DNA from 2 places in the Chromobacterium phragmitis genome. Region 1 is predicted to be linked to the other one. Evidence: predicted binding sites of a transcription regulator. Region 1 holds the regulator's gene; the other holds the start of a gene.
The links. Region 1 encodes FNR, which switches genes on or off when oxygen is low (the NO sensors DNR and NnrR bind a similar motif). Its sites were predicted from a motif close to TTGATNNNNATCAA; they were not measured.

Region 1 (15,395 bases):
CAGGACAAGCTGCTGCCGGCGGTGCAGGATGCGGATGGACTGCTGGCGCGCAGCCGCTGGCTGGTGGGCGCCGCGCGCGACAACGGCCTGCCCATCGTGTTTTCCGAACAATATCCCAAGGGGCTGGGCGGCACCGTGGCCACGCTGCGGGACACCGCGCCGGATGCCCAGACGGTGGACAAACTGCATTTCTCCTGCGTCGAGGCCGGCTGCCTGCCGCCCGCGCTGTTGCAGAAAAGACAGATCATCGTCTGCGGCATGGAGGCCCATGTCTGCGTGCTGCAAACGGTAATGGGCTTGCTGGCGATAAACAAGGAGGTCTACGTGACCGCCGACGCCATCTCCAGCCGCAAGCCTCAGGACATCGAGCTGGCCATCGCCCGGATGCGCGCGGCGGGCGCCGCCATCGTCAGCCGCGAGATGGTCTTGTTCGAGCTGCTGGAAAAGTCCGGCGGCGACCACTTCAAGGCGATGAGCCAACGCTACCTGCTGGGTGAACAGCCCTAGCGCGCCATGCCCGCCAGCCGCACGGCGAACGGGCCGACGCTGGAAATGAACTGGGGTTGTCGAAGCTTACCTCTTCGACAACCCCATTCAAAGGCGGCTTTGCCGCTCTCATCCTCCCCTTTGCAGACTGGCGCGCGAGCCTCGCGGCCCTGCTCACAGCTCGGATGACATATAGCAAAGCGCGTGCCAGCCCGACAGGCCGCGCCAGATGATTTTTCCGCCAAGACGTCGCGACGACCGCACCAAATTAGTGCACAACCAGCCATTCAGGCACCAACATGAAACATTTATTAACACCTGAAGCCTGATTCATGAAATACACCCACTAGAACTGTCATCTTTAGCCCTTATCCTAGACCGACAGGCAACACACATAACAAGGAAAATGACCATGACCCTATTCCAGGACCTGCTGCCAACCCTGCCAGCCATAGACGGCATTGAGGCCATCGTGCTGCTGAGCGCGGAAGGCGATGCGCTGCACCGGCTGGAAAATCGCCCGGGCACCGCCGGCTCGCTGCGCGTCTACCACGCGCTGGTCAAGCGCCACGGCCATATCGACCGCAAGGCTGCGCGCGAGGGGCTGGAGCTGTTCGCCGAACACACCGCCTCCGCCCGCGCCCACCCTGGCAGCCACCCCAATATCGACCGCCTGCTGGCCATCGCCGAGCAAGGCGCGCCAGGGCTGCGCGCCCGTCTCGTGCTGAGCGCGGAAAACTGAATCAACGCAACGCCGTCAAGGCGAAACCCGCGCCGATCGACACCGCCGTGCTGACCAAGCCTGGCAGCATGAAGCTGTGATTGAAAATCCACCGGCCTATCTTCGTGGTGCCTGTGTAGTCCATCTCCACCGCGGCGATGATGCTGGGGTAGCTCGGCAACACGTACACGCCCACCACCGCCGGATAGATGGCGATCAACACCGGCGCGGAGATTCCAAGCGATACGCCCAGCGGCATCATCACCTTGGTCGTCGCGCCCTGGCTGAACAGGATGACGGCCATCGTGAACACGGCGAAGGCGAATAGCCACGGCGCCGCTTCGATGATGCTGACGATGTTGTGCTTGAACAGCGGCAAGTTGGCCTGAATGAAGGTATCGCTCATCCATGCCGCGCCCAGGATGGTGACGGCGGCCACCGCGCCGGAACGGAACATGCTGCCTGACACCATGCCTTGCAGATCCGCCTTGCACACCAGCACCGCCAACGCGGAATAGCCCAGCATGCACATTTGGATCACATCCACCATCGCCACCGGCTCCATGCCCTTGGGGCCGGGCCAGGCCGGACGCAGCTGCGGCACCGCCGCCAGCAGCACAATCAGCGCCACCGTCAGCAGAAAGCCATAGACCGACCAAGCCGCGGTGCGCGGCAAGACCTCATCCGCCGCGCTTTGCGGACGGCGGATGCCTCCCTCGGCCAGCCTGCGCTGGTATGCCGGATCGTCGGCCAGCTCGCGCCCGTAGCGCAGCATCACCGCCCCGCCGGCCAAGGCCCCCAGCAAAGTCGCCGGGATGCTGACCATGATGATGTCGGTCAGCGCGATGCCATGCGGCGCCAACACCGTGGCCAGGGCCACCGTTGCGGCGGATACCGGGCAGGCGACGATGGCGTTCTGCGAAGCCACGGTCAGCCCGGCCAGCGGCCGCTCCGGCCGGATGCCGGTTTTCTCGGCCACTTCCACCACGATGGGCATCAGCGCCAGCGCGATGAAGCCGGTGCCGGCCAGAAAGGTGGACAGCCAGCCCACCAGCGGCGCCAGCAGCACGATGTGGCGCGGATTGCGCCGCAGCAGCCTGGCCGCGACGCCCACCATGTAATCCAGACCGCGCGCCGATTGCAGCGCCGCCGAGGCGGTGATGACCGAGATGATGATCAGGATCACGTCTATCGGCGCGTGGCCGGGCTTGAGGCCGAAGACAAAGGTGAGAATGAACAGGCCGGCCCCGCCGGTGACGCCCAGCCCGATGCCGCCCATGCGCACGCCAAGGAAGATCAGCCCCAGCACCACCAGGAGTTGCAGGTATACCATGATGCGACTTTCCGCGTTGTCAGGCGCTCATTGTCTCAATTGCGCAACTTTTGCGGATTGTCCAAGATCAGGACATGCCGACGCGCTCACAAGCCGCGCGCCATCGCGATCTCGCAAGCGCCGTGGCCGGTGTCGCCCCAATGTCCATCCAGGCGAACAAAGCCTTCCGCCTGGTACAGCGCCGCCGCCTCCGCCAGCGCGGCGGTCGTCTCCAGGTAGCATTGGCGGAAGCCCAGCGCCCGCGCCTCGTCCAGCAACCGCCGCAACAGCCGCCGCCCCAGTCCGCGGCCGCGCAGCGCCGCGTCGAAATACATCTTCTGCAGCTCGCATACTCCAGCCTCGCCACCGGCCAGCGGCGCGATGCCGCCGCCGCCGAGCAACCGGCCATCCGGTCCGATCACCGCCAGGTAGCGCGAATCCGGCCGGTCATAAACCTGGAACATCGCGTCCAGCTGCGGATCGAGAAAGCTGCAGCCCTCGCCCAGGCCGTATTCGGTTGATACCCGCCGGATCAGCGCCGCCAGTTCGCCGTTGTCGGCCGCCGCCAGCGGCCGGATCAGAAACCCCTGCTGGCGCTCCGCCTGCCGCAGCGCGCGCCGGTAGAGCCGCAGGCCATCCTCCAGCCGCGCCCGCTCCGCCTCGTCCAGCTGCGCCAGCACCCGCTCCATGTCGGCGTCCATCGCCGCGTGCAGCTTGCCCAGCCAATCGCGCCCGGCTTCCGTCAGCGCCGCCAGCTTGCTGCGGCCATCCGAGACGGCGTCAAGCCAGGCGATCAGCCCCCGCTCCGCCAGCCGCCTCAGCGGCCGGCTGCTGTTGGACTTGTCCACCCGCAGCCTGTCGGCCAGTTGCTGGTTGCTGGCCGGCCCCGCCTCCAGCTCGATCAAGAGATGCGCTTCCACCGGGCTCAGTTCCACCTCGCCGCAGCGGCCCGCCTGCATGCCCAGCCCCCGCACCACATCGCGCGACAGCGCGCGCAACGCCCGTTCGTCCATTGCCCGTCCAATAATAGTTGCGAATCGCAACCATAAAATATTTGGTTGCGATTCGCAACTACATTTCTCTCAGACGCAAAAAAGCCCGCCGAAGCGGGCTTTTTTTGAAGATTCCCGAAACGGGAATTAAGCTTCGCCGACCACAACGATCTTGATCGGGGCAACCACGTCGTGGTGCAGGGCGATCTCGATGTCGTACTCGCCGATGGCCTTGAACGGGCCGTTCGGCAGGCGAACTTCATGACGCTTCACTTGCACGCCGAAAGCGGTAACGGCTTCGGCGACGTCAACGTTGGTCACGGAGCCGAACAGACGGCCGTCCACGCCAGCCTTCTGGGCGATGGTGATCACGGCTTCGTTCAGTTTTTCAGCGCGAACCTTGGCGTCGGCCAGGATTTCGGCTTGCTTGGCTTCCAGATCGGCGCGACGAGCTTCGAACTCTTTCAGGTTCGCTTCGGTAGCGCGCTTGGCCTTGCCTTGCGGGATCAAGAAGTTACGGGCGAAACCGTTCTTCACGTTCACCACGTCACCCAGTTGACCCAGGTTGGCAACTTTTTCGAGCAGGATGATTTGCATCTCTTAAGTTCCTTTCCCGGCTTAGTGCTGGTCGGTGTACGGCAGGAAGGCCAGGAAGCGAGCACGCTTGATAGCGGTGGTCAGCTGACGCTGGTAGCGGGCCTTGGTGCCGGTGATGCGAGCCGGGATGATTTTGCCGTTTTCGGCGATGAAATCCTTCAGGAGATCAACGGATTTGTAGTCGATTTCCTTGATGCCTTCTGCCGTGAAGCGGCAGAACTTCTTGCGCTTGAAGAGTTGACGAGCCATTTTGACTAACCTTTTACAAATTCAACGTATTCGATATTGAGTACCAACCGCGGATTGCGCAGGCTGCGTTGGCTGAGAAAACCGGTGACGTTCATCACCTGCCCCGCCAGTTTCCCGGCGCGTTTCTTGGCTTCCTCTCCCACCCACACTGCCTGTATGTCGCAGGCCACATCGCGCTCGAACCCGCCGGCGCTTTGCCGGGACTGGTGCTTCAGCCACATTTCCACTACCGGCAAGCCGGCGGGCGTGTACCTCAGCGCATCTTCGCGATCAACCGTGACGGTCAGTACCAGGCGATTCTGCAAGATCTAAGCTCCGGCCCGAATTAGGCGGAAGCTTCAACCTCGGCAGCCGGCTGGGCGTCCAGCAGGTTCTTAGCCTTTTCGTCCTTCATCATCGGGGACGCGTCGGTGATCGCGCGGTCCATCTTGATGGTCAGGTGGCGCAGAACGGCGTCGTTGAACTTGAAGGCGTGCTCGATCTCGGCCAGAGTTTCCGCTTGGCACTCGACGTTCATCAGAACGTAGTGAGCCTTGTGCAGCTTCTGGATCGGGTAGGCCAGTTGACGACGGCCCCAGTCTTCCAGACGGTGGATCTTGCCTTCGGCGGCCAGAACCATACCCTTGTAGCGTTCGATCATGGCCGGGACCTGTTCGGACTGGTCCGGGTGCACGATGAACACGATTTCGTAATGGCGCATGTGAACTCCTTTTGGCTATTCGTAGCCTTCCGCCATGCGATTGCGAAAGGCAAGGTAGTAAACCGCAGCATTCTACGCACTTTGCCGCGGCCAGGCAAATTTTAAGCGCGATTATTCAGAAACTTCCGCGCGGCGCGACGAAAAAACGCGGCGGATTTACAACTTCTTGTCGCGCTTGATATCCACCACCACGCCGTCCCGCAGCGTGACGATGGTGGTGTAGGGAATCTGGCCATTGGCCAGCCACGACAGCTGGCGGGTGGTGGACACGGTGGTCACGCCGCTGGCGAGCTTGCCCTGGCGGCTGTCGCTGCCGTAATCCGGCGCGCCGGCCATGGACACCACTTCGGCTTCCAGCATGCCGTTGTGCAGCTTGATGTAGGTTTCGAACGGGATCGGCGCCGCATGGGCGGCGCCGGCGAACAGCAAGGCGAGGCATACTGATTTTTTCATTTCAGACTCCCTAAATAAAGCGAAACCCGCCATTGCGGGCCTCCCGAAATGGCGGCTCAGCGCACTTTCTTCACCACGTCGATCAACTCGGTCACCATGCCGGTGGCGTCGCCTTGCTGCAAGGCGCGGGCGACGCAGCCCTTCATGTGGTTTTCCAGCAGTTGCAGCGCCACCGCGTCCATCGCCGACTTCACCGCCGCCACCTGGGTCAGCACGTCCACGCAGTAGCGGTCGGACTCGATCATGCCGCCGATGCCGCGCACCTGGCCCTCGATCCGCGCCAGTCGCTTCAGCAGCGCGGCCTTGCCCGGCTGCACCACGCTGCGCTCGGCCTGCGCCGCCTCATGGCAGCACTCCTGGGGAGAATGTGTATCGCCCATGACGGTTCCTGGATTTTTCATGTCGGCATTATCGCCCATCCCACCGCGCTAGGCACGAACATCCAGCATGCCCATCATGCCGGCGTCCTCGTGCTCCAAGATGTGGCAGTGGAACATCCGCGGCCCCGGCATGTCCTGACGGAAGCGCAGCCTCACCTTCTGCCCCGGCGGCACGTTGACCACGTCCAGCCAGGCGAGATAGGGCTCGCGCCGCCAGCCCTTGCCGTCATGGCGCTCGGTCACCTGGAACTGGGTGCCATGCAGGTGGAAGGGGTGGTCCATATCGGCCTGATTGTCGATTTCCCACTCCTCCACCGCGCCCACCTTGCCGGTGAAGTCCATCCTGTCCATGTCGAAGGTTCTGCCGTTGATCAGGAACATCGCCGCGGGATTGGCCATGTTCTCGCTGAAAACCACGCTGCGCTTCACCGCCGGTCGCGGCAGCGCATCAATGCGCCGCAGCTTGGCCGGCAGCGGCGCAGTCGCCACCGCCTCTCCGGCGTCGACCTCCGCCAGCGACAGCGCCTTGTCCTGCTCCGGCCCCATCATCTTGCCCCGCGCGTAGGGCAAGGCCAGCAACCCTGCCGGCAAGCCCGGCGCGAAGCGGCCGGTCACCGCCAGTTCCACTCTGCCTCCGGGCGGCACCAGCAAGTTTTCCACCCGCCGCGGCCGCTCCAGCAGGCCGCCATCCGTGCCCACCAGCCAGACTTCGTGCGCCGGCAGCGCCAGCTTCAACACCCTGGCGCTGGTCGCGTTCCAGATCCGCCAACGCTGCCGCTCGCCCACGCCCAGCGTCAGCCTGGGCTGCCAGGCGCCGTTGGCCAGCACGAACTGCCCTTCGCGGCCGTCCATTCTGTCCGCGTCGCTGCTTGCCGCGATGCCGCCATCGTCATCCAGCTTCAAGTCGGATAGCACCAGCCAGCGCTCCGGCAGATGGGCCAGCGGATCGTTGCGGCTCCTCACCACGAACACCCCCGCCAAGCCTCGGTATACCTGTTCGGAGGTGTGGCCGTGCGGATGCGGGTGATACCAATAGCTGCCGGCGCAACCGGCCGGCAAGGTGAAACGATAATCTCGGCCTTGGCCTGGCGCCACCGGATCCTGCGGGTTGCCGTCCTGATCTGCCGGGATCGGCAGGCCGTGCCAATGCACGGTGGTAGGCTGCGGCAGGCGGTTGTCGAAACGCAGGTTGAGCGTCTCGCCCTCGCTCAGCTCGATGGCCGGACCCGGCACGCTGTCGTTGTAAGCCCAGAACTCGGTCGCCGGCCTCCCCGACAGCAGGGGCAGCCTCACCGCCGCCGCGGTCAAGCACCCCTGCAGCGCGCCGTCCTTGCGTTCCAGCGGCAAGCGCATGAGCGCGGGCAGCGGCAAGCCGCTGGCCAAACCCAGCTTTCCGGCGGCGGGCATGACGCCGACGTCCATTGATCCATGTTCCCGATGGCCGGCCGCGGCCAGCGCCGGCCTCGCCAACCAAGGCGTCAACGCCAGCGCGGCGCCCCACCTCATCACATCGCGTCTTCGCATGTCGCGCTCCATTCAAATACCCCCACAAGGTATATTGGGACTAGAGCCGGGAAAAAGACAACAGTTCCGCGCGCTGTGCGCAAAAAAAAACGGCAGACCGGATGGTCTGCCGTTTTCGATGCGGGTGCCGCTTACTTGGAAACGTGGGGCGCCAACAGCTGCAGCAACTGCGCCAACACTTTCGGGCTGCCGGCGACGATGTCGCCGGACTCGAACCAGCCCTGCTCTCCGGTGAAGTCGGTGACGATGCCGCCCGCTTCCTGCACGATCAGGCTGCCGGCCGCGATGTCCCAGGGTTTCAGGTTCAGTTCGAAGAAGCCTTCGGTGCGGCCGCAGGCGACGTTGCACAGATCCAGCGAGGCCGCGCCTTCGCGGCGCACGCCGGCGGTCTTGCCGATCACGTCCTTCAGCATGCCCAGATATTGATCGATGTAGCTCTGGTCGGAAACCGGGAAGCCGGTGCCGATCAGGCACTCGTTCATCATGAAGCGCTTGGATACCCGGATGCGGCGGTCGTTGAGAAAGGCGCCCACGCCTCGGGAGGCGGTGAACAGATCGTTGCGGCTCGGGTCGTAGACCACGGCCTGCTGAATCTGGCCCTTGTGCGCCATGGCGATGGAAATGCCGTATTGCGGATGGCCATGCAAGAAGTTGGTGGTGCCGTCGATGGGATCGATGATCCATTCGTATTCGGAGGAGCCGATGCCTTTGGCGCCGGACTCTTCTGCTAGAATCGCGTGCTTCGGATAGGCTTCGAGAATGACGTTGATGATCGCGTCCTCGGCGGCGCGGTCCGCCTCGGTCACAAAGTCATTGTGCTTTTTCTTCTCTACGCGAATGGTATCGAGGTTAAGCGACGCGCGCTGGATAACACTGCCTGCGCGGCGAGCGGCTTTAACCGCGACATTGAGCATCGGATGCATTGACGGCCTCTACACTTTAACGATGAGCGGATGTCCGTCTGATGACGCGACACCCGCTGGTAACAATCTGGGTTAAGGAACAAAAAAACCCGACGCCTGGGCGCGGGCTTTTGGTATATGCCCGCTATTTTAATGTGAAAACGCCAATGAATAAACCCCAAGTACCTGATTTTCTGCAAAACATCCGCGTGGTGCTGGCCCGCCCCAACCATCCGGGCAATATCGGCTCGGCCGCGCGCGCCATGAAAACCATGGGTTTGAGCCGGCTCTACCTGGTGGAACCCAAAGTGTTTCCCAGCGACGAAGCCAATACGCTGGCTTCGGGCGCGGTGGACCTGCTGGAGCGCGCCGTCGTGGTCGGTTCGCTGCGGGAAGCCTTGTCCGACGTCACCGTGGCCTGCGCGCTGACCAGCCGCCGCCGCGAGCTGACCACGCCGCTGTCCACCCCGCGCCAGACTACGCCAGAGCTGATCGCCCGCGCCCGCGGCGGCGAACAAGTGGCCCTGGTGTTCGGCAACGAAACCTTCGGGCTATCCATCGAAGAAGTGGAACAATGCAATCGGCTGGTGACCATCCCCGGCAACCCCGATTATTTCTCGCTGAACCTGGCGATGGCAGTGCAGGTGATGACTTACGAGCTGTTCAGCCACACCGAGGTGGACGTGGAATACCTTCGCGCCGACGGCGAAGCGGCGACCCAGAGCGAGGTGGACGGCATGTGCGGCCATCTGGGGCAGGCAATGGACGAGATCGGCTACTTCCAGCGCCGCAACAGCGAGCGGCTGATGCGCCGCATGCGCACCATGTTCCATCGCGCCGGGATGCTCCGCGAGGAGATCGACATCCTGCGCGGCTTCTACAAACAAGTGCAACGCGCGGCCGGCAAAGCCTCCGGCGATGCGGACTGAGCCAAGCTGCGATCTGCCCTACGCGCATCCCGCAGTGCGCGATCTCGCTTTTCTGCTGACCTTCCCCTCCCCTTGGAGATGCGACGCCGATCTTCCGCCGGAACGGCCGCCGGGCAGCTGACGGCGCCGCCAGGCTGGACCGCTCGCCCGGCGAGCTGGCGGCATAACTGGCCGCTCATCCAGCCACGCGGCCGGCAATCCATGCCGAACGGTTTTTTTCTTTCTGATTTCGCCATGCGCCGCACATCCACCTCGCGGCGAAAAATCTCAAAGTCATAAACAGAGAGCGGCGAACGGTAGGCGAATTCGACTGCCTGCTCTGGATGGACGGTGAGCCCTGGCACCAGGAAACCGCCAGCAAGCTCTACCCGCGACTGGACGACACGCCCGAAAAACGGGTCGGTCCCGGCCTCAATGACGCCTGGCGGCTGAAGGCGACCAAAACCGCAACACAGCTGCAGCGAGCCCTCCATCCCGACGCCGCCGGCGTCCTGCCTGACGGCCTCGAGCGTTGCCACGCCCCCTCCTCCGATCAGCTCCAAGGCTGGCACGCGCCGCGTGACGCCGCCTGGCCGCGGCGATGCGGCGGCTCGCGCTGGGGCTGGCTCCCGCTTGGCTGGAAGCGGAATGCTCGTATGGCGAGGACGCGCTGCGCGCGCGGCTGAGCGACGCCCAAACACCGCAACGGGTGGCGGAACTGCAGCCGGACGGCGGCGGACGCTGGCGCGGAGTCGCGCGCGGTTTCGCCACTGCGCCCGGCAGGCCCGAGCCGGAGCGGCTTGGGGTACTGCTTCGGCGCATCGCCCGGACATGAAAAAAGGCAGGCTCGAGCCTGCCTTTCCGATCCGGCGCCATGCCTGGCGGCCGTTTAGTGGCCGTTAGCGTGCATGCAGCCCGAGATCAAATCCTTCAGCGAATCCAACTGCACCAGCTGGATATGCTTGTGATCGACAGTGATCCAGCCCTGCTGCTGGAACTTGGACAGCGTACGGCTGACCGTTTCCAGCTTCAGGCCCAAGAAGCTGCCGATCTCTTCGCGGCTCATGCGCAGGATGAAATCGTTGGCGGCGAAACCTCGGGTGGACAACCGCTGCGACAAGTTCAGCAGGAAAGCGGCGATGCGCTCTTCCGCCTTCATGTTGCCGAGCAGCAGCATCACGTTCTGGTCGCGCACGATTTCGCGGCTCATCAGCCGGTAGAAATGATGCTGCAGGCTGGGGATATCGCGGCTCAGCGACTCCATGCGGCCGAACGGCAGCTCGCAGACTTCGCTGTCCTCCAGCGCCACCGCGTCGCAGCTGTGGTTGCTTGAGGAAATGCCGTCCAGACCCATCAGTTCGCCGGACATCAGGAAGCCCGTCACCTGCTCGCGGCCATCCTGGCTGGCGACACAGGTCTTGAAGAAGCCCGTACGGATAGCGTACAGCGACTTGAAGGACTCCCCGCTGCGGAACAGATACTCGCCTCGCTTCAAGCGGCGGCTCTGGCGGATCACCGTGTCCAGCTGGCTCATTTCCTCGCGATTGAGGCCGACCGGCAGGCACAGCTCGCGCAGACTGCAGCTGGAGCAGGAGATTTTCAGGGTTTGCAACGTGGTGTGGTTATGTTCAGACATGCTGTGTTTGCTACAAGCCGGGGAAGCTTGACCCTTATCAAGGCGGAATTCACAAGTTTTTCGCAAATTTACCAGTCCTCCAGAAGTTTTACCATCCGAATACGACATGAAAACTACCCACCCCTTCTCTCCCGCCCATTTCGTCTTCGATCGCGAGCTGATCGAGAGGCTGGATGGCGCGGGGCCAAGATACACCTCTTATCCGACAGCTGATCGCTTTACATCAAAGTTTTCGGAAGAAGATTATCTGAACAAACTGCGGCAGCGTCAGATTGGCGCCAACCGCAGACCTTTATCATTGTACGCTCATATACCGTTTTGCAACACAATTTGTTATTACTGCGCCTGCAACAAGATCATCACCAAAGACAGCGCCAAAGCGGATCAGTATTTGGATTACCTGGAGAAAGAAATCCGGTTGGTGAGCGAAGCGCTGGGCATCCGTGAAAAAGTGATACAGCTTCACTTTGGCGGCGGCACTCCGACCTTCTTGTCCGATGCGCAACTTGAACGGCTGATGGGCATACTCGGCACGCACTTTGAATTCCTAAGCGACGGAGAGTATTCCATAGAGATAGACCCGCGCAAGGTAAAACGCGAAACCATGCTCAAGCTGGCAGGATATGGCTTCAATCGCGTCAGCGTGGGGATACAAGATTTCGACCCGGCAGTACAGAAAGCGGTCAACCGGGTGCAAAGCGAGGAGGAAACCCGGGCGGTGATCGAGGCGGCGCGCGAAGGCGGCTTCAAATCGGTCAGCCTGGACCTGATCTACGGCCTACCGCTGCAAACTCGCGAAACGATGCGCGACACGCTGCAAAAGGCGCTGGCGCTCGACCCGGACCGCTTGTCGCTGTACAACTACGCCCACCTGCCCAGCGTGTTCATGCCGCAGCGCCGCATCCACGAGGCCGACCTGCCGGGAGCGGCGGTCAAGCTGGACATCTTGCAAGACGCGGTGAAGACCTTGACCGACGCCGGCTACGTGTTCATCGGCATGGACCATTTCGCCAAGCCCGACGACGAACTGGCCGTGGCCCTGCGCCAGGGCCGGCTGCAGCGCAACTTCCAGGGCTACTCCACCCACGCCGACTGCGACATGCTGGCCTTCGGCGTATCCGCCATCGGCAAGGTGGGCTCCTGTTACAGCCAGAACGACAAGTCGCTGGAGGGTTACTACGCGGCGCTCGACCAGGGCCGGCTGCCGGTGGTACGCGGACTGACGCTGAACAACGACGACATCCTGCGCCGCACCATCATCCAGGGGCTGATGTGCCGATTCGCCTTGTCGGTGGAAGCGATAGAGGAAATCCACGGCATCAATTTCGCCCAGTACTTCGCCGAGGAAATGCCCCGCATCCGCGAATTCCAGCAGCAAGGCCTGCTGTCCTTCGACGGTGACTTCCTGATGGTGGAGCCCCAGGGCCGCTTCCTGATCCGCAACATCGCCATGATCTTCGACCGCCACCTGCGCGAGCGCGAAACCCACGCCCGCTACTCCAAAACCATCTGATCCCCGCCTCACGGGCGTCCTCGCGGCGCCCGTTCGATTTTTCGTCGCCTTGGTGACTGCCCCTTAGTCGAGTTGCGCTTATTTTTTCCTATGTAATAAGCAAAATCACTTATACAAAGGGTATGCAAGCACGCCGGGACGCAAGCGCCCGGCCGCCCGCGTTCGCGAGGAGCCGTCCCATGTCCACCCCCATTGTCAGGCTGATGCAGCGCCTGAGCTACCCGCAGCGCTTCGCCGTGATCGGCGTGCTGTTCGCGGCGGCGCTGCTTTACCTGGTCTACGGCCTGTTCCGCAGCAACCAGGACAATATCGAATCCACCGCCAAGGAAAAAGTCGGCGTCGTCTACATGCAGCCGCTGACGGCGATGTTGGCGCAAGCGCAGCAAAGCCAGGAGACGGCGGTGCGCGCCTCGCTAGGCGACGCCCAGGCCAAGAACGACTTGCCGGCGGCCACACAGCAACTGCAAGCCAAATGGCAGGCGCTGCAGGCGGCCAACGACCAGGTCGGCCCGCAATTGGCCAGCGATGCCGCCTGGAAGGACGCGGCCGCCGCCTGGGACAAGCTCAAAGCCACCCAGGCCGCCCAGCCATCACAATGGATAGCGGCCTACGGCGGGTTCAGCGACAAACTGAACAACCTGATCGGCGTCATCAGCGACAATTCCAACCTGACGCTGGACCCCGACATCGATACTTATTACCTGATGGACGCCTCCACCGCCAAGCTGACCACGCTGATCAGCCATCTAGGCGAGGCCAACGCCATCGCCGCGCTGGCCGAGGCCAACCATCCGCTGGAGGCGGCGCAGCGCGACCGCCTGGTGGAATTGCGCCCGCTGATCGGCGAGGTCAACGACGGCTTGGCCAGCGACATAGGCAAAGCCGTCGCCTACAACGCCAGCCTGAAGCCGGAAATGTCGTCCCAAGCCGACAAGCTGGCGGCGACGCTGAAGAGCCAGTTGCCGACGATAGACGACGCGGTGGGCGGCAAGACCGGCGCCAGCAGCCTGAAAGTGGCCGGACACAGCGCAGACGGCGCCCAGGCCGTCTCCGCCTACATCGCCAGCGGCCTGCAGCAGTTGGACCAATTGCTGCAGGCGCGGATAGACCGCACCGCCAGCCAGCGCAATACCTACATCATCATCGGCGTGGCCGCGATGCTGCTGGCCATTTTCCTGTTCCACCAGCTCTATCTGTCCATCACGCTGCAACTGGGCGGGGAGCCGATGTACGTGCAGCAGGTGGTGGAGCAACTGGCATCGGGCCGGCTGGACACCCGCATTCATCTGCGCGACCGCGATGAAACCAGCCTGTTGGCCGCCATCCGGCGGATGCGCAACCAGCTGCGCGAAACGGTGTCGCAACTGCTGGAAACCTCGCGCGAGGTAAATCATGCGGCATCGGCCATGGCGGAAAGCGCGCAAAGCATCACCGCCAGCAGCAACCAGCAAAACGAGGCCGCCGCCAGCATGGCCGCCGCGATCGAAGAGCTCAGCACCAGCCTGTCGGTGTGCGCCGAGCAATCGGAACAGGCCGACCGCCTGTCCAACGACGCCGCCACCCGATCGTCGGACGGCAACCGGGTGATCGCCGCCACCACCAGCAGCATGGACGGCATCGTCCGCGACGTGTCCTCGGTGTCGGAAACCATCACCGACCTGGGCAAGCAGTCCGAATCCATAGTGGGCATCGTCGACGTGATCCGGGACGTGGCGGACCAGACCAATCTGCTGGCGCTGAACGCTGCCATCGAAGCCGCCCGCGCCGGCGAAATGGGCCGCGGTTTCGCCGTGGTGGCCGACGAAGTGCGCAAGCTGGCCGAGCGCACCGCGCTGTCCACCACCGAGATCAGCAACATCGTCAACCAGATCCAGAACACCGCGCAAAAGGGCAACGACAACATGCAGCAAGGCATGAAGGCCATCATGGATGGCCAGCAACGCGCGCGCGAAGCCGGCTCCAGCATGGACAACATCCGCCACTGCGTCGACGACGTGCTGGACAGCATCCACCGGATCACCTCCTCGCTGCGCGAGCAGAGCAGCGCCAGCCAATCGCTGGCGATGAATGTGGAGCAGGTGTCCCGCATGTCGGAACAGAACAGCATGGCGGTCAAGGCCAGCGCCGAAACCGCCGGCGAACTGCAGGCGATCTCCCAGCGGCTGATCGGCCTGGCCGGACGCTTCACCGTCTGAACCGCGCTCAGCCCAAACAAAAGCCCGCCGGAAACGGCGGGCTTTGTCGCACGGCGGGAGCGGACTTACCAGATGCCCTTCTCCACCTTGGCGGCAAGTTCCGGGTACTGGTCCACCTTGAACACCGGCGCGGCCACACCGGCCGTCAACTGGCGCTGGTAATCGCCCAGCACCGTGAAGAAGTAGCGCGACAGCAGCACGATGGCCACCAGGTTGATCAGCGCCATCAAGCCCATCGCCATGTCGGCCATATCCCATACCAGCGGCAGGCTGGCCAGCGCGCCGAACATCACCATGGCCAGCACGATCAGGCGAAAACCCAGCAGCGCGGCCTTGTTGTTGCGGATGAACTCGACATTGCCTTCGGCGTAGGCGTAGTTGCCCAGGATGGACGAGAACGCGAACAAGAACATCGCCACCGCCAGGAAGGAGACGCCTATCGGGCCGAACTGCGACGCAATGGCTTTCTGCGTCAGCGCCACGCCGCTCAGTCCCGGCTCGTTCACGCCGGACAGCAGGATGATGGCCGCGGTGGCGGTGCACACCACCATGGTGTCGATGAACACGCCGAACATCTGGATCGCGCCCTGGCTGGCCGGATGCTTGGAGGTGGCGGTGGCGGCGGCGTTGGGCGCCGAGCCCATGCCCGCCTCGTTGGAGAACAGGCCGCGCTTGATGCCCAGCATCATCGCCTGGCTGACCGCGTAGCCGGCCACGCCGCCGGCCGCCTGCTCCAGGCCCAGCGCGCTCTTGACGATCAATGCCACTAGGCCCGGCAGCTCGGCCGCATGGATGGCCAGCACGTAGAAGGCCATCAGCAGGTAGAT
Region 2 (15,395 bases), 2.4 Mb from region 1:
CCGCGTCTTGGACGCGGAGCGGCGCCTTGCTCGGGATGGATGAAAAAACTCAGCCCTGCGCAGGGTAAGCGCATGGCCGATTCATGCCCCAAAAAGGAAAAGACACGGCAGTTAGCGAGTTATTGTCGTGGGCATCGGATTCGCGGGACGCGACGCCCGGTGCGGGCGGGTAGGCTCTGGCGGCTTTGAGGAGACGGTTCGGGACCAGTTATGCGGCGAGTATGTGCCGCGCCGCACAACGGAGGGCGGAATACTGATAGAAAAGACAGGTCTGTTTGGGGTAGAACGGTCAGGGGGGAATGGTCTTGGCGGCGGAGGATGCTGTCCGGACGGGGCTCGCGCGGTGTGGCCACGCGCGCCACACGCAAAAAAACCGCCGGCCAAACCGGCGGTTCTCGGAGGGCGCTGCGCGGAGGATCAGGCTGCGTCGTCCACCCAGCGGATGGCCTGGGTCGGCACGACCTTGCTTTCCACCTTGATCTGCAGCGCGAGGCCGCCGCAGGAGGTTTCGCGGTACTTGGCGTCCATGTCCTTGCCGGTTTCGTACATGGCGGCGATCACCTTGTCCAGCGACACCTTGGGGCTGCTGACGCGGTGCATGGCCATGCGGGCGGCGTTGATGGCCTTGACCGCGGCGATGGCGTTGCGCTCGATGCATGGAATTTGCACCTGGCCGGCCACCGGGTCGCAAGTCAGGCCCAGGTTGTGCTCCATGGCGATTTCAGCGGCCATGCACACTTGCGACGGGCTGCCGCCCATCAACTCGGTCAAACCGGCCGCGGCCATGGAACAGGCCACGCCCACTTCGCCCTGGCAGCCCACTTCGGCGCCGGAGATGGACGCGTTCAGCTTGAACAGGCAGCCGATGGCGCCGGAGGACAGGAAGAAGCGCAGGCAGCTGTCGTCGTCCAGCGGCTGGATGAAGTGGTTGTAATAGGCCAGCACCGCCGGCACGATGCCGCAGGCGCCGTTGGTCGGGGCGGTGACCACGCGGCCGCCGGCCGCGTTTTCCTCGGACATGGCCATCGCGTACATATTGACCCAGTCCATCACGCTCATCGGGTCTTTGGCCACGGTCAGCGAGCTGGTCAGCATCCGGTGCAGCGCCGGGGCGCGGCGCGGAATGCGCATCGGGCCGGGCAGATTGCCCTCGGTGCGCATGCCGCGCTCGATGCTGCTCTTCATCACTTCCCACACGCGGCGGAAGTGCGCTTGCACCTCGCCCGCTTCGTGGAAGGCCTTTTCGTTTTCCATCACCAGCGCGGCGATGGACAGGCCGGTTTCTTCGCACATGTCCATCAATTGCTGGGCGGTGACGAAGTGGTACGGCACCGGGGTGTCGCTGCAGCTCGATTGGTTGAAGTGCTCCTCGTCGACGATGAAGCCGCCGCCGATCGAGTAGTAAGTCTTGGTCAGCACTTTTTCATCGCCGATGTAGGCGTGGATCTGCATGCCGTTTTCGTGCAGCGGCAGATTGGCGGTGTGGAAGTCCATGCCGAAAGCCACGCGCTGGTGGGTGCGGCCCAGCGTCAGCTGGCTGGTTTTTTCCACATCGGCCATCAGGTTGGCGGTGGCGTCCGGGTCCACGGTGTCCGGCAGGTTGCCGGCCAGGCCCAGGATGATGGCCTGGTCGGTGCAGTGGCCCTTGCCGGTCAAGGCCAGGGAGCCGAAGCAGTCCACATGGACGCGGTCGACTTGGTTGAATTTGCCGGTTTCCTTGAGCGCGCCAAGGAACTGGTGGCCAGCCTTCATCGGGCCGACGGTGTGGGAACTGGAGGGGCCTACGCCGATTTTGTAGATGTCGCTCATGCTGAACATGATGCTACCTCTTTGAAGCTAGTGCGGAAGGAGAACAGGCCGGCGGCTGCGAGCGCGCGATTGGGAGAGGTCTGGGAGGGCCCGGTTTTGCCGGGCCGCTCTGTTTCAGCGCTGGAATCCGCGGTCTGAGGACAGAGTCCCAATCCCCCTGCCCGGCAAGGGCGGGGGGCCTGTTGGCTTACGATCAGGCGATCAGATCGTAGAAGATGGCGGAGATGGCGATCAGGCCGATCAGCGTCACGAAGATGTTGCTGGCGGCGCCGGAGTACTTCTTCATCGCCGGCACTTTCTGGATGGCGTACATCGGCATCAGGAACAGCAGCATCGCGATCACCGGGCCGCCCAGGGTTTCAATCATACCCAGGATGGACGGGTTGATGGTGGCGATGATCCAGCAGGTCACGATCATGAAGATGGCGGTGTAGCGGTCCAGCTTGGAAGACTCAATGGTCTTGCCGTTCTGGCGCAGCTGCTTGATCACCAGGCCGTTGAAGCCTTCCTTGGCGCCCAGGTAGTGGCCCAGGAAAGACTTGCTGATGGCAACCATGGCGATGATCGGGGCAACCCATTCCATCACCGGGTTTTGGAAGTGGTTGGCCAGGTAGGACAGGATGGAAATGTTCTGGGCCTTGGCGGCGGCCAGGTCGGCCGGGCTCAGGCTGAACACGCAGCTGAACACGAAGAACATCACGGTCAGCACCATCATGGTGTGGGCGCGGATCAGCACGCGGCTGGATGCCGGCTCGGCGTCGTCGCCGTGCAGCTTGCGCTGGTCAACGGAGAAGGACGAGATGATGGGCGAGTGGTTGAAGGAGAACACCATCACCGGGATGGCCAGCCAGAGCGTCTTGTAGAAGGCGCCGCTGGACAGGGCGTCGCCCAGGCTGCCGGCGTGGCGGATGGCGGTGTCGCTCCATTGCGGGATCAGGTACAGCGCCAGCAGCATCAGCACCACCACGAACGGGTAAACCAGGATGCTCATCGCCTTGACGATCATCTGGCCGCCCAGGCGCACGATGGACATCAGGCCCAGGATCAGCGCCAGCGAGAACACGGCGCGGGTGGCGATGCCGGTGCCCACGTCGATGTGCAGCTGGTTGTTGAGGAAGGACAGCACCGTGTTGGTGATGGCCACGCTGTACATCAACAGAATCGGGTAGATCGCGAAGAAGTAGAGCAGGGTGATGATCTTGCCGGCGCCGAGGCCGAAGTGTTCTTCCACCACTTCGGTGATGTCCGCGCCTTCCTTGCTGCCGGACAACACGAAGCGGGTCAGGCCGCGGTGGGCGAAGAAGGTCAGCGGCAGGGCCAGGATGGCCATCAGCATCAGAGGCCACAGGCCGCCGATGCCGGCGTTGATCGGAAGGAACAGGACGCCGGCGCCGATGGCGGTGCCATAGAGGCCGAGCATCCAGGTGGTGTCGTGCTTGGTCCATCCGGACGAGCCGGAACGGGGAGCGGTAGAGGCGATTGCTTGAGACATGATGAGGTGCCTTTTACAAAACGAAATATTCGCAATTACTTGGGTCCGATGCCCTGCGTCGTTGTCAGTGGATTCAGGCCATCGGGAGAAAGCTGTTCTGGCCGGCGCGTTCCCGAGCGGTGGTAGCGTTGCCGGCTGACTTGCTGCTCATCGTAAGTGCTTTGTAGTCGGAAAGGTACACATTTAAGAACATCAGTTGATTCTAATCAAGATAAATTTGTCACCAAATGAACAAATGAACACGATAAAATGGCGGAAATCGAAAACATTAAGTTATTTGTTTGTCTTTTTATTGAAATAAAATTGCTTGATATTAAAATCAGTGAATCTTTAAACCTGTATAGTTTTAAAATTCAAAATTTATTCTAATTTTTCAAATTTCTCATCGTTTGCAATTTATAGCTGGCATCTTTCTCGAGTTGGAGTAATTGCTCGACAACAATTGTGCGCGATTCTCGATCGCCGCGGCCGCTGTGAGAGTGCTCAAATCGTCAGCTTCTCACTGCGCGAATTTCTGATTGATGGTTGGCTGTTTGGGTTTGTTTTGATGTAACGTATTGATATTTAATATGTTTTTACTGTCTTCGGCTCGGGGCCGCATAGGTGGCGTAGCGGGTGTCATTGCCGGTTCGCTTGTGGTTATAATTGTTCGAAATAGCATGGTCTACATGCGATAGACGTGCAAAATATTTTCGAAACTGAAAATTAATTATCAAAAATGAACATTCAAATTTTCGATTTAAGTGACTGCGCTGACGGTGGCCGCGAAAAACCAAGGCCTGGCGCGACAAGCGCGCCTTTCGGTTGGCTTGAGCGGGAGCGCTTGGCAGGGAGGTGGCAGGTTTTGGCTTTGTGAATGGCTTTCAAGATCAAAGCATTGGGCGATCTCGCCGCTGGTGGTCGATGCTGGGGCGGAGGCTTGGACTGGCGGGGCCGGCATGGCGGGCGGGCTGGTTCGCGATGGGATATTGTATTGATTGTTATCAAACACAAATTTCCTAAAACGAACATAAAATTTTCGTGAAGTCGCACCGGATGCGAAGCGCAAGCCTCGAACCGAACCGCGCCAGCTTACCCACTATTGAAGAGACAACACGAAATGAGCCACTCCTCTACTCTCGCCTACGTGGTCGACGAGGCCGCCAGCAAACAGAAGGTGCTGCTGTCCGAGCCCGGCCGCTACCTGCTCAGCGCGGCCATGGCCGGCGCGCTGATCGCCGTCGTCCTCGCCGTCAGCCTGAAGCTGGGCCAGGTATTCTTCGCCGCCGGGGATTCCGGCTATTACATCGCCACCTCCGGTTTCTTCGGCGTGGCGCTGGTCAGCATCATCGTCTGCAAGGTGGAGCTGTTCACCAGCAACGTGATGTATTTCACCGTCGGCCGCCTCAGCGGCCAGTGCCGAACCTGCAACCTGCTGCGCAGCTGGACGATGGTGTATGTCGGCAACCTGATCGGCGTGTTGCTGTTCGTCGCGGTGCTGGCCGGCGCCGGCGGCATGGGGGCTTTGCCGGCCGGCCACCTGTTGTTCAACGTGGTGGAGCACAAGGTGCACGCGTCGTCGATGGAGATCTTCTGGAAGGGCGTGCTGTGCAACTGGGTGATCTGCCTGGCGGTGTGGGTGCCGATGCGCCTGGCCAACGAGGCTGCCCGCTTGTTGATCATCATGTTGCTGGTGTTCGTGTTCTTTTTCTCCGGCTTCGAGCACAGCATCGCCAACATGGCATTTTTCGCGCTGGCCAAGCTGCAGGGCATGGCCGGGCTGGAGTGGGCGGATATCCTGCATAATATGGTGCCGGCCACGCTGGGCAATATCGTAGGCGGCGCCGTGGGCGTGGGCCTGGTGGTGTTCTGCCTGGAACGACACACGCTGGCCAAGGTCTGACTGTCAGGCGAACGCGCCGCGCGTTCGCTTTTCATCTGATTCAATGATGTTCGATTGTGAATGTAGTCGGCGCGGTACACGCGGTACGGCGCCGATTTTGTTGTAAACTATTGAAATGACAGGGCTGTTGAACGCATTCGGTTTTGTGCGGCGCACGATGGAAAGTGGCGGCAAGCCAGTCTCCAGTTGATGAATATCAAACAAGATTTTCGAATCCGAATGTACCATTTGTTCAATATCCAACACTTACTGGACTGAGCCAAGAAGGAGGCCCCAGATGGACGCCATCACTCAAAACGCTACCCAAGCCAACCCCTGGCGTGATTTCGCCGCCGGCGAATGGCAGAGCAAAGTCGATGTCCGCAACTTCATTCAGCTGAACTATCAGCCGTACGAAGGCGACGACAGCTTCCTGGCTGGCGCCACCGATCGCACCAAGAAGCTGTGGGACACTCTGGGCGAACTGCTGAAGCAGGAACGCGCCAAGGGCGTGCTGGACGTTTCCGCCGACCGCGGCTCCTCCATCACCGCGCACGACGCAGGCTACATCGACCAGGCCAATGAAGTGATCGTCGGCCTGCAGACCGACGCGCCGCTGAAGCGCGCCATCATGCCGAACGGCGGCCTGCGCATGGTCGAAAACGGTCTGGAAGCCTTCGGCTTCAAGCTGGACCCGATGATCAAGGAAGTGTGGGAAAAGTATCGCAAGAGCCATAACCAGGGCGTGTTCGATGTCTACACCCCGGAAATCATGGCTTGCCGCAAGTCCGGCGTGATCACCGGCCTGCCTGACGCCTACGGCCGCGGCCGCATCATCGGCGACTACCGCCGCGTGGCCCTGTACGGCACCGACTTCCTGCGCGCCGAGCGCCAGCAAGTGTTCCATGAACTGGACAATGTCGCCTTCACCGACGAAGTGATGCGTCAGCGCGAAGAGCTGTCCGAACAATTCCGCGCGCTGGACGAGCTGAAGCAGATGGCAGCCAAGTACGGCTACGACATCAGCCGCCCGGCCGCCAACGCCCGCGAAGCGGTGCAATGGGTGTACTTCGCCTACCTGGCCGCCGTGAAGGAACAAAACGGCGCCGCCATGTCCTTCGGCCGCGTGTCCACCTTCCTGGACGTGTACATCGAGCGCGACATCGCCGCCGGCGAGCTGAGCGAAGAGCAAGCCCAGGAAATGATCGACGATCTGGTGATCAAGCTGCGCATCGTCCGCTTCCTGCGCACTCCGGAATACGATCAACTGTTCTCCGGCGATCCGACCTGGGTGACCGAATCCATCGGCGGCATGGGCCAAGATGGCCGCACTCTGGTGACCAAGAACAGCTTCCGTTTCCTGAACACCCTGTACAACCTGGGCCCGGCGCCGGAACCGAACCTGACCGTGCTGTGGTCCACCCGCTTCCCGCAAGGCTTCAAGAACTTCTGCGCCAAGGTGTCCATCGACACCAGCGCCATCCAGTACGAAAACGACGATCTGATGCTGCCTTACTGGGGCGACGACTACGGCATCGCCTGCTGCGTGTCGGCGATGAAGATCGGCAAGCAGATGCAGTTCTTCGGCGCCCGCGCCAACCTGGCCAAGGCCATGCTGTACGCGATCAACGGCGGCCGCGACGAGAAATCCGGCGCGCTGGTGGCCAAGGGCTTCGAGCCGATCACCGGCGACGTGCTGACCTACGAAGAGCTGATGCCCAAGTTCGAGAAGATGATGGACTGGCTGGCCGCCACCTACGTCAAGGCGCTGAACTGCATCCACTACATGCACGACAAGTACGCCTACGAACGCATCGAAATGGCGCTGCACGACCGCGACATCGTCCGCACCATGGCTTGCGGCATCGCCGGCCTGTCCGTGGCCGCCGACTCGCTGTCCGCAGTCAAGTTCGCCAAGGTCCACATCATCCGCAATGAAGATGGCCTGGCGGTCGACTACAAGATCGAAGGCGACTACCCGGCTTACGGCAACAACGACGACCGCGTGGACGACATCGCCGTGTGGCTGACCCAGTCCTTCATGGACAAGATCAAGGCCCAGCCGTACTTCTACCGCGATTCCAAGCCGACCCAGTCGGTGCTGACCATCACTTCCAACGTGGTGTACGGCAAGAAGACCGGCAACACCCCGGACGGCCGCCGCGCCGGCGAACCGTTCTCCCCGGGCGCCAACCCGATGAACGGCCGCGACGTGAAGGGCTTTGTCGCCGCGGGCGCCTCGGTGGCCAAGCTGCCGTACGACTCGGCTCTGGACGGCATCAGCTGGACCGCTTCCGCCACGCCTGACGCGCTGGGCCACACCGCGGAAGAGCGCATCCTGAACCTGGCCAACTGCCTGGATGGCTTCTGCTCCGCGCACCCCACCGAGTTCAGCAGCGCCAACTGCACGCCGTTCGATTGCGAAGGCGGCGAGCGCAACATCGCCGGCGGCGGCTTCCACGTCAACGTCAACGTGTTCAAGCGCGAAACCCTGCTCGACGCGATGGAGCATCCGGAACTGTACCCGCAGCTGACCATCCGCGTGTCGGGCTACGCCGTGAACTTCATCAAGCTGACCCGCGAGCAGCAGATGGACGTGATCAACCGCACCTTCCACGGCAAGATGTAAGCTGAATTAGCCTCAAGCAGCAATGGGCGGGGCTTCCTCCTGGAACGCCCCGCCTTTTTCATGGATACACCGGAGATACGGCAATGACCCCACCCATCGCCGCAGACTACACCGCTCAAGCTGTCAGCACCGACACCCTAGGCTATTTGCATTCCACCGAAAGCGGCGCTGGCGTCGACGGCCCCGGCATGCGTTTCGTGTTCTTCACCTCGGGCTGTCAATTCCGCTGCCTGTACTGTCACAACCCCGACACCTGGAAGCTGCACAACGGCCGCCAGGTGACGGTGGAGCAGGCGCTGTCCGAAGTGGCGCCCTACGCGCGGTTTCTCAAGTTCGCCGGCGGCGTCACCATTTCCGGCGGCGAGCCGCTGATGCAGCACGAGTTTGTCGGCGAGCTGTTCCATGCGATCAAGCAGCGCTTCGGCCTGCATACCGCGCTGGACACCCAGGGTTTCCTGCACGAGCGGGTGTCCGACGAGTGGTTCGGCGACGTGGACCTGGTGATGCTGGACATCAAGCATTCCGACCCCGACAAATACCAGGCGTTGACTGGCCAGCCGCTGCAGCCGACGCTGGACTTCGCCCAGCGCCTGAAGCGGCTGGGCAAGAAAATGTGGATACGCTACGTGTTGGTGCCGGGGCTGACCGATGGCGACGCCGACATCGAGCGCCTGGCCGATTTCATCGCCGGGCTGGGCGATGTAGTGGAGCGGGTAGAAGTGCTGCCTTTCCACCAGTTGGGCAAGGACAAATGGGCGCAGCTGGGCATGGCGTACCAACTGGACGACACGCCTATTCCCACCGCCGAGCAGGCCGCGCATGCGCGCGAGCTGTTCGCCAGCCGGGGCATGAAAGTCACTTGAGCGCCTCTCCGTTCTCCCAAGCCGCCGCCGCGTTTCGCGCCGGCGGTTTTTTCATGCGCGCGGGCGTTTTAGGGGCGGGGTTGATCGGGAATGGGAAAAAGAAAGGAACGAAATGAGCAGCATCCTGGAAATCTGCGCCGGCTCGCTGGCGTCCTGTCTCGCCGCGCAAGCCGGCGGCGCCGACCGGGTGGAGCTGTGCGACAACCTGGGGGAGGGCGGCACCACGCCGTCCTATGGCGTGTTGGCGACGGCGCGCGACAAGATGGAGATCAAGCTGCACGCCATCATTCGCCCGCGCGGAGGCGACTTCCTGTACACGGAACTGGAGTTCGAGGCGATGGCGCATGATGTCGAAGCGTGTCGCCGCCTGGGGCTGGATGGCGTGGTGCTGGGCCTGCTGACCGCCGATGGCGACGTGGACCTGGCGCGGACGCGCCGGCTGGTGGCGCTGGCCGGACCGATGGCGGTGACTTTCCACCGCGCGTTCGACATGGCGCGCGAGCCGGCGCAGGCGCTGGAGGACGTGATCGCAGCCGGCTGCGTCCGGTTGCTGAGCTCCGGCCAGGCGGCGACGGCGCCGCAGGGGGCCGCTTTGTTGGCAGCGCTGCGCGGGCAAGCGGGTGAGCGCCTGGCGGTGATGCCTGGGGCGGGCGTGCGGGCGGAGAACATCGCCGAGCTGGCCGCCGTGAGCGGCTGCCGCGAATTCCACGCCTCGGCGCGCGGCGCGGCGGCGAGCGCGATGCGCTACCGGCGCGATGGCGTCAGCATGGGAGCGGCCGGCGATGAATTCGCGCGCGAGGAAACGCTGGCGGCCAAGGTGAGGGCATTGCGCGCCGCGCTCGATGGGGTCTGAGCGCGGGTCAGGCGGAGGCCGAGTCGGCGCCGTCGGCCATCCAGCGCAGGCGCTGCCGCAGCTCGCTGGCCGGCGCCGGCATCGCCAGGTAATAGCCTTGCAGCAGCAGGTCTGGATAGTGTTTGCGCAGGTAGGTGAAATCGTCCGGGTTCTGTACGCCTTCCGCCACCATGCGCAGTCCCAGCTGGCGGCCCATGTCAACCGTGGCCTTCAGGATGCTCCAGCTGCGGCGGTCGCGGTGGATGTCGTGAATCAAGGTGCGGTCCAGCTTCAATTCGGTCAGCGGCAGATCTCGCACGTGCTCCAGCGTGGTGTGGCCTGTGCCGTAGTCGTCCAGCGACAGCTCGAAGCCGCGCATGCGCATGCGCAGCAGCGAGGCCAGCGTGTTGCCCAGGTTGTTGAAGGCCAGCGTCTCGGTGATTTCCAGCACGATGCGAGAGGGCTCGATGCGGCGCGTCTCCATTTCCTGCAGCAGCCAGTCGAAGAAATCGCCGTCGTGCAGCAGACTGCGCGACAGGTTCAGCGAGACCCGCAAGCCGCGGGTCCAGGGCTGGCGGTCCAGCAAGTCCAGCGAGGTCTGCACCATGCGGCGCGTCAGCAGCATGATGGCGTCGTCATGCTCCAGTCTGCCAATGAAGAACTGGGGCCCCAGCAGGCCGTGAGCCGGGTGCTGCCAGCGCGCCAGCGCCTCCAGTTGCACAGCCTGGCGGCTGTACTGGTCGAAGATGGGCTGGTAGTAGGCGCAAAACTGGTTGTGGGCGAGACCGGACATGATGTCGGCCAGCGTGATGTGGATTTCCGGCCCTGTGCCGCCGGTTTGGCGCTCCAGCATCAGACGCAACTGGGCCAGCAGTTCATTCGGGTCCACCGGTTTGGCGCAGTGGCCGACATGGGAAAATCCCAACTCTTCCGCCGCCCGGGTGCAGCCGGACAGTAGCTCGGGCACATCGCCGCTGAGAAACATCAGCGCCGGCAGCGTCACTAGCCGGGACATCGCCTGCACCAGCGCGATGCCATCCATGCCGGGCATGTTGACGTCGGTGATCACCAGATCCAGCTGGGTGATCTGTTGCGCCAGTTGCAAGGCCCAGCGGCCATCCGAGGCTTCATGAACCTCAACGCCGGGAAGGCGGCGGCATAGCTTGGCCAGCAGTTGGCGCTGGCTAGGGCTATCCTCTGCGATCAGGATATGGTGAGGCATCGCGGCTCCATCCGGTTGGGACCTGCCGACGAGGCGCGAGCCTCCGCGTCGGCCTGCTCTGGCCCAGGCGCTGCTTTCGCCTGGCTTGCCGGCGGGAAAATCGCGTTTGGCGGCAAGCGTCTGTTTTTATTTATAAGACGTTTAGCAGGTTTCTCGCGATCTTTTTATTCAAACGTTATCAAAGTCCCGCGATGTATTTAATCATCGCGTTTGTCTTGAATCTGTGGCACATTTTCTTAACAAATGGCATAAGCATGGTAGGTCCGTTCTCTGGGAGGTGTGTGATGAGTGTGATTTTCCGATCCCGCAACGCGTTGCTTGGCGGTGGCCTATGGTTGATCTGCCTGCCGGTTCTGGCCGGCCAGGCGGCGGTAGCCGCCCCAGATCAGTACGGCGCCGATGTGGCGGCCCGTATTCTGAAGGCGGGCGGCAACGCGGTGGACGCGGCGGTGGCCACCGCCTTCACGCTGGCCGTCACCTACCCCGAGGCGGGCAATATCGGCGGCGGCGGCTTCATGACCCTCTACCAGGCGGGCAAACCGTATTTTCTCGACTACCGCGAGGCGGCACCCAAGGCGGCCAGCCGCGACATGTATCTGGACAAGAGCGGCAAGGTGGTGCCGGAAATGAGCCTGGTGGGCGCGCGCGCCGCCGGCGTGCCAGGCACGGTGATGGGCTTGTGGCAGGCGCACCAGCGTTTCGGCAAGCTGCAGTGGAAGCAACTGCTGGAGCCGGCGATAGGCTATGCCGAGCAAGGCTTCGTCGTGGCGCCGCGCCAGTACCAGTACCGCGACGAGGCGGTGAAGCTGTTCGAGGGGAAAACCAATTTCGCCCAGTACTTCGGCAAGATGAAGGGCGGCGAAACCTTCCGCCAGCCGGAGCTGGCGGCCACTTTGAAGCGCATCGCCCGCTTTGGCGCGGCTGAATTCTACCAAGGCGAAACCGCCAAGCTGCTGGTGGCGCAGATGCGGCGCGACAACGGTCTGATCAGCGCCGACGATCTGAACGACTACCGCGCCAAATGGCGGGAGCCGGTTCGCATCGATTGGCGCGACAGGGTGGTGTACACCGCGCCGCCGCCCAGTTCCGGCGGAGTGGCGCTGGCGCAGCTGCTGACCATCAAGCAGGAGCGCGCGTCGGATTTCACCGGCGTGGCGCTCAATTCCGCCCGCTACATCCATCTGCTGGCGGAAATCGAGAAGCGGGTGTTCGCCGACCGCGCCGACTATCTGGGCGACCCGGACTACGTCAAGACGCCGGTGGCGCAGCTGACCGACCCGGCCTATCTGAAACGCCGCGCGGCCGAGATCAACCCGACGGCCATCTCGCCGACGCCGGACATCAAGCCGGGGCTGGACCCGCGGCAGACCACCCACTTCTCCATTGTCGACCGCTGGGGCAACGCGGTGGCCAACACCTATACGCTGAATTTCGATTTCGGCAGCGGCGTGGTGGTCAAGGGCGCGGGCTTCCTGCTCAACGACGAAATGGACGACTTCAGCGCCAAGCCGGGCGTGGCCAACGCCTTCGGCGTGGTGGGCAAGGACGCCAACGCCATCGCGCCGGGCAAGCGCATGCTGTCGTCGATGTCGCCCACCATCGTCACCCGCGACGGCAAGGTGGAACTGGTGATCGGCACGCCCGGCGGCTCGCGCATCTTCACCTCCATCTTCCAGGTGCTGAACAATCTGTACGACTACAAGCTGCCGCTGAAGGACGCGGTGGCGGCGCAGCGCGTCCATCACCAGCTGCTGCCCAAGGACACCATTTTCTACGACCAGTACGCGCCGCTGGCCGGGCAGGCAGCCCAGGACCTGAAGGCGATGGGCTACACGCTGAAGGATCAGGGCTGGCGGATGGGCGACATCCAGGCGGTGAGGGTGAGCGGCGACAAGACCGAAACCGCATCCGATCCGCGAGGCCGCGGCGTGGGCATCGTGGTGGCGGAGTGAGATTCGGGCGCGCCCGCGCGATCAGCCGCGGGCGCGATGATTGACGACAACGACAAGAAAGAAAAGCAATATGCAGTACACAACCGTGCTGAGCGATGTGGCGGACGACACGGTCCGCGCGGCGATAGGCGTGCCCTTGCGGGCGTATAACGAGAGCCGGATGGGCGAACTGGACTATCGCCCGCTGGTTATCAGCGTGCAGAACGAGTCCGGAGAGATCGAGGGCGGTTTGTGGGGCTACACCTGTTTCGGCTGGCTATACACCCAGCTGTTGGCCGCGCCGACGGCGGCCAAGGGGCAGGGCCTGGGGCAGCGGCTGATGGAAGAAGCCGAGGCCGAAGCCAGGGCGCGCGGCTGCGTCGGCGCCTGGGTGGATACCCACAGCTTCCAGGCGCCCGGCTTTTACGAAAAACAGGGCTACCAGCGCTTCGGCGAACTGGACGACTACCCTCCCGGCCACAGCCGAATTTTCTACCGGAAGTCGCTGAAGGATTGATAGGGGGGCGGGCGATGTTGTTGGGCCGCTCCTGTCTGGTTATTAGTCTGATTCCAAACTAAAACGCTATGTACAACTACCGATATATAGGGAGCCTAGCGTGATATCCCTTCTCGCCCAATTCAGCATCCGCGCCAAGATTTTCGGCCTGATCGTGCTTGGCGTGCTGGCTTCGCTCATCATTGGCGCCAATGGCATTTTCGGCGCGTCCAGCATGTTCGACCTGACCCGCGGCATGCATGACAACGCGCTGGCGCCTGTGTATCTGCTGGGGCAGGCCAGCAAAATGGCGACCTATGTCAGCCGCTCAGACTATCGCTACATCTCCGAAACCGAGAAGACGGTGATGGATCAGGTCCTGGCCAAGCGCGGCGAGCAGGAGGCGGAAACCAGGCGCTACCTTGACTTGTATCGAAAGACGGATCTGACCCCGCCCGAAGTGGATGGCCTGAAGCGCTTCGACGCCGCCTGGGCGGCGATGGAGGTGCCGTGCAAGCAAATGAGGGAATTCAGCTATGCCGACACCGGCAATGGCGAGGGCAACAAGAAGGCGCTGGATGTGATGGCCAAACAGTGCAGGCCGGCGTTCCAGGCGGCGGATGACATTTTGAAGGACCTGTCGGCGATCAATCTGAAACTGGCCGACCAGGCGCTGGACAACGCCCAAGCCAAGTACCAGGCGCTGCGCACCATGTCCATCGCGGTGCTGGCGATCGGCCTGGCGGCGCTGGCCGCGCTGGGGCTGGCCATCCAGGCCGGCATTGTCGGCAGCCTGAAGGAAGCCTGCCGGGCGATGGAGAAGATGGGGGCCGGCGACCTGACCGGCGAGATCAGGGTAAGCGGCAAGGATGAAGTCGCCGACATGATGCGCTCGCTGTCCGATACCCAGCAGCGCTTGCGCAGCACCGTGGGCGAGATCGTGCGTTCCGCCGCCAGCGTGGCGGCCACTTCGGAACAACTGGCGGCCTCCACCGAGCAGGTCAGCGCCAGCATAGGCCAGCAGGTGAACGCCACCTCCAGCGCGGCGGCGTCGCTGGAAGAGCTGACGGTGAGCATAGACCTGTGCGCCAGCAACGCCGGCCAGGCCAACGAGCAGGCGGCGGAAGCCGGCCTGCAGGCCAAGGCCGGCAACAAGGACGTGCAGGACTCCACCACCCGGGTGAAGCGTGTCAACGAGAGCGTGACCAGCTCGGCCGACAGCCTGGAGTCGCTGTCCGACCAGGCGCAGCAAATCGGCAGCATCGCCACCGTGATCAAGGACGTGGCCGATCAAACCAACCTCTTGGCGCTGAACGCGGCGATCGAGGCGGCGCGGGCCGGCGAGCAGGGCCGCGGCTTCGCGGTGGTGGCGGACGAGGTGCGCAAGCTGGCCGAGCGCACCACCAGCTCGGCCCAGGAAATCACCAATATGATAGGCAAGATCCAGGACGGCGCGCGCGAGGCGGTGAGCGGCATGCGCAGCAGCCGGCAGATCGTCGCCGACGTGGTGGTGGCGGCGGAAAACGCGTCGGCCACCATCAGCACGGTGGAAGAGCGCGCGGCCGGCGTGGTGTCGGCGATCAACGAGATCGCGATGGCGGTGGGCGAGCAGCGCCAGGCTAGCACCGATCTGGCGGGGCGAGTGGAGGCCATCGCCGCGATGTCCAAGGAAAACGGCGTGGCGGTGGATGTGTTCTCGCAGGCGACGCGAGAGCTGGCGGTGGTGGCGGAAAAGCTGCAGCAGACCACGCTGGCCTTCCGCATGGATTGACGCCTACATCCGCTGGAACAGGTGGGCGTAGCCGCGGCTCACCTCCAGCGGGCGGGCGTGGCCGCGCAGCCGCAGCAGGAGGCCGCGCTCGTCGCGCCGCACCTCTTCGATGGCGGCCACCCGCACCAGGGTGGAGCGGTGCACCTGCCAGAATTCGTCCGGGTCCAGCTGCGCCAGCAGCTCCTTGATCGGCGTGCGGATCAGGGCTTCGCCGGCGGCGGTCTGCACCCGGGTGTATTTTTCGTCGGACTGGAAGAACAACACCTCCTCGATGGCGATCATCCGCACTGCGTTGCCCGCCGACGCGCGTATCCAGCGCAAGTAGGCCGGTTTTTCCAGCCGGCTGCTCAACTGCCGCAGCGCGGCCTGCCAGTCCGGCGCGGTCTCCGGCGCGCGTTGCATCCAGCGCTGGCGGGTGCGCGCCAGCCGTTCATCGTCCACCGGCTTGAGCAGGTAGTCGATGGCGCCTTCCTCAAACGCCTGGATCGC

Region 2: a site for FNR is predicted at 5,370-5,383, ahead of pflB (formate C-acetyltransferase). Genes of this name have one in related genera too.

Annotation. Positions count from the first base shown of each region.
Region 1 covers NZ_CP029495.1:649,597-664,991, forward strand. The annotation lists gene DK842_RS03240 (hydrolase) at 1-507, shown strand, start outside; gene DK842_RS03245 (DUF2322 family protein) at 899-1,228, shown strand; gene DK842_RS03250 (anaerobic C4-dicarboxylate transporter family protein) at 1,230-2,540, opposite strand; gene DK842_RS03255 (MarR family winged helix-turn-helix transcriptional regulator) at 2,627-3,532, opposite strand; gene rplI (50S ribosomal protein L9) at 3,659-4,108, opposite strand; gene rpsR (30S ribosomal protein S18) at 4,130-4,357, opposite strand; gene priB (primosomal replication protein N) at 4,363-4,662, opposite strand; gene rpsF (30S ribosomal protein S6) at 4,683-5,057, opposite strand; gene DK842_RS03280 (hypothetical protein) at 5,214-5,510, opposite strand; gene DK842_RS03285 (metal-sensitive transcriptional regulator) at 5,567-5,890, opposite strand; gene DK842_RS03290 (multicopper oxidase family protein) at 5,939-7,414, opposite strand; gene DK842_RS03295 (inositol monophosphatase family protein) at 7,546-8,337, opposite strand; gene DK842_RS03300 (RNA methyltransferase) at 8,484-9,245, shown strand; gene DK842_RS24220 (DUF1853 family protein) at 9,521-9,910, shown strand; gene fnr (fumarate/nitrate reduction transcriptional regulator Fnr) at 10,114-10,860, opposite strand; gene hemN (oxygen-independent coproporphyrinogen III oxidase) at 10,967-12,373, shown strand; gene DK842_RS03320 (methyl-accepting chemotaxis protein) at 12,553-14,568, shown strand; gene DK842_RS03325 (alanine/glycine:cation symporter family protein) at 14,634-15,395, opposite strand, start outside.
Region 2 covers NZ_CP029495.1:3,049,855-3,065,249, forward strand. The annotation lists gene DK842_RS14615 (L-serine ammonia-lyase) at 418-1,818, opposite strand; gene DK842_RS14620 (HAAAP family serine/threonine permease) at 2,003-3,301, opposite strand; gene DK842_RS14625 (formate transporter FocA) at 4,401-5,183, shown strand; gene pflB (formate C-acetyltransferase) at 5,461-7,791, shown strand; gene pflA (pyruvate formate-lyase-activating protein) at 7,875-8,654, shown strand; gene DK842_RS14640 (copper homeostasis protein CutC) at 8,767-9,507, shown strand; gene DK842_RS14645 (EAL domain-containing response regulator) at 9,515-10,708, opposite strand; gene ggt (gamma-glutamyltransferase) at 10,993-12,660, shown strand; gene DK842_RS14655 (GNAT family N-acetyltransferase) at 12,731-13,156, shown strand; gene DK842_RS14660 (methyl-accepting chemotaxis protein) at 13,257-14,906, shown strand; gene DK842_RS14665 (LytR/AlgR family response regulator transcription factor) at 14,910-15,395, opposite strand, start outside.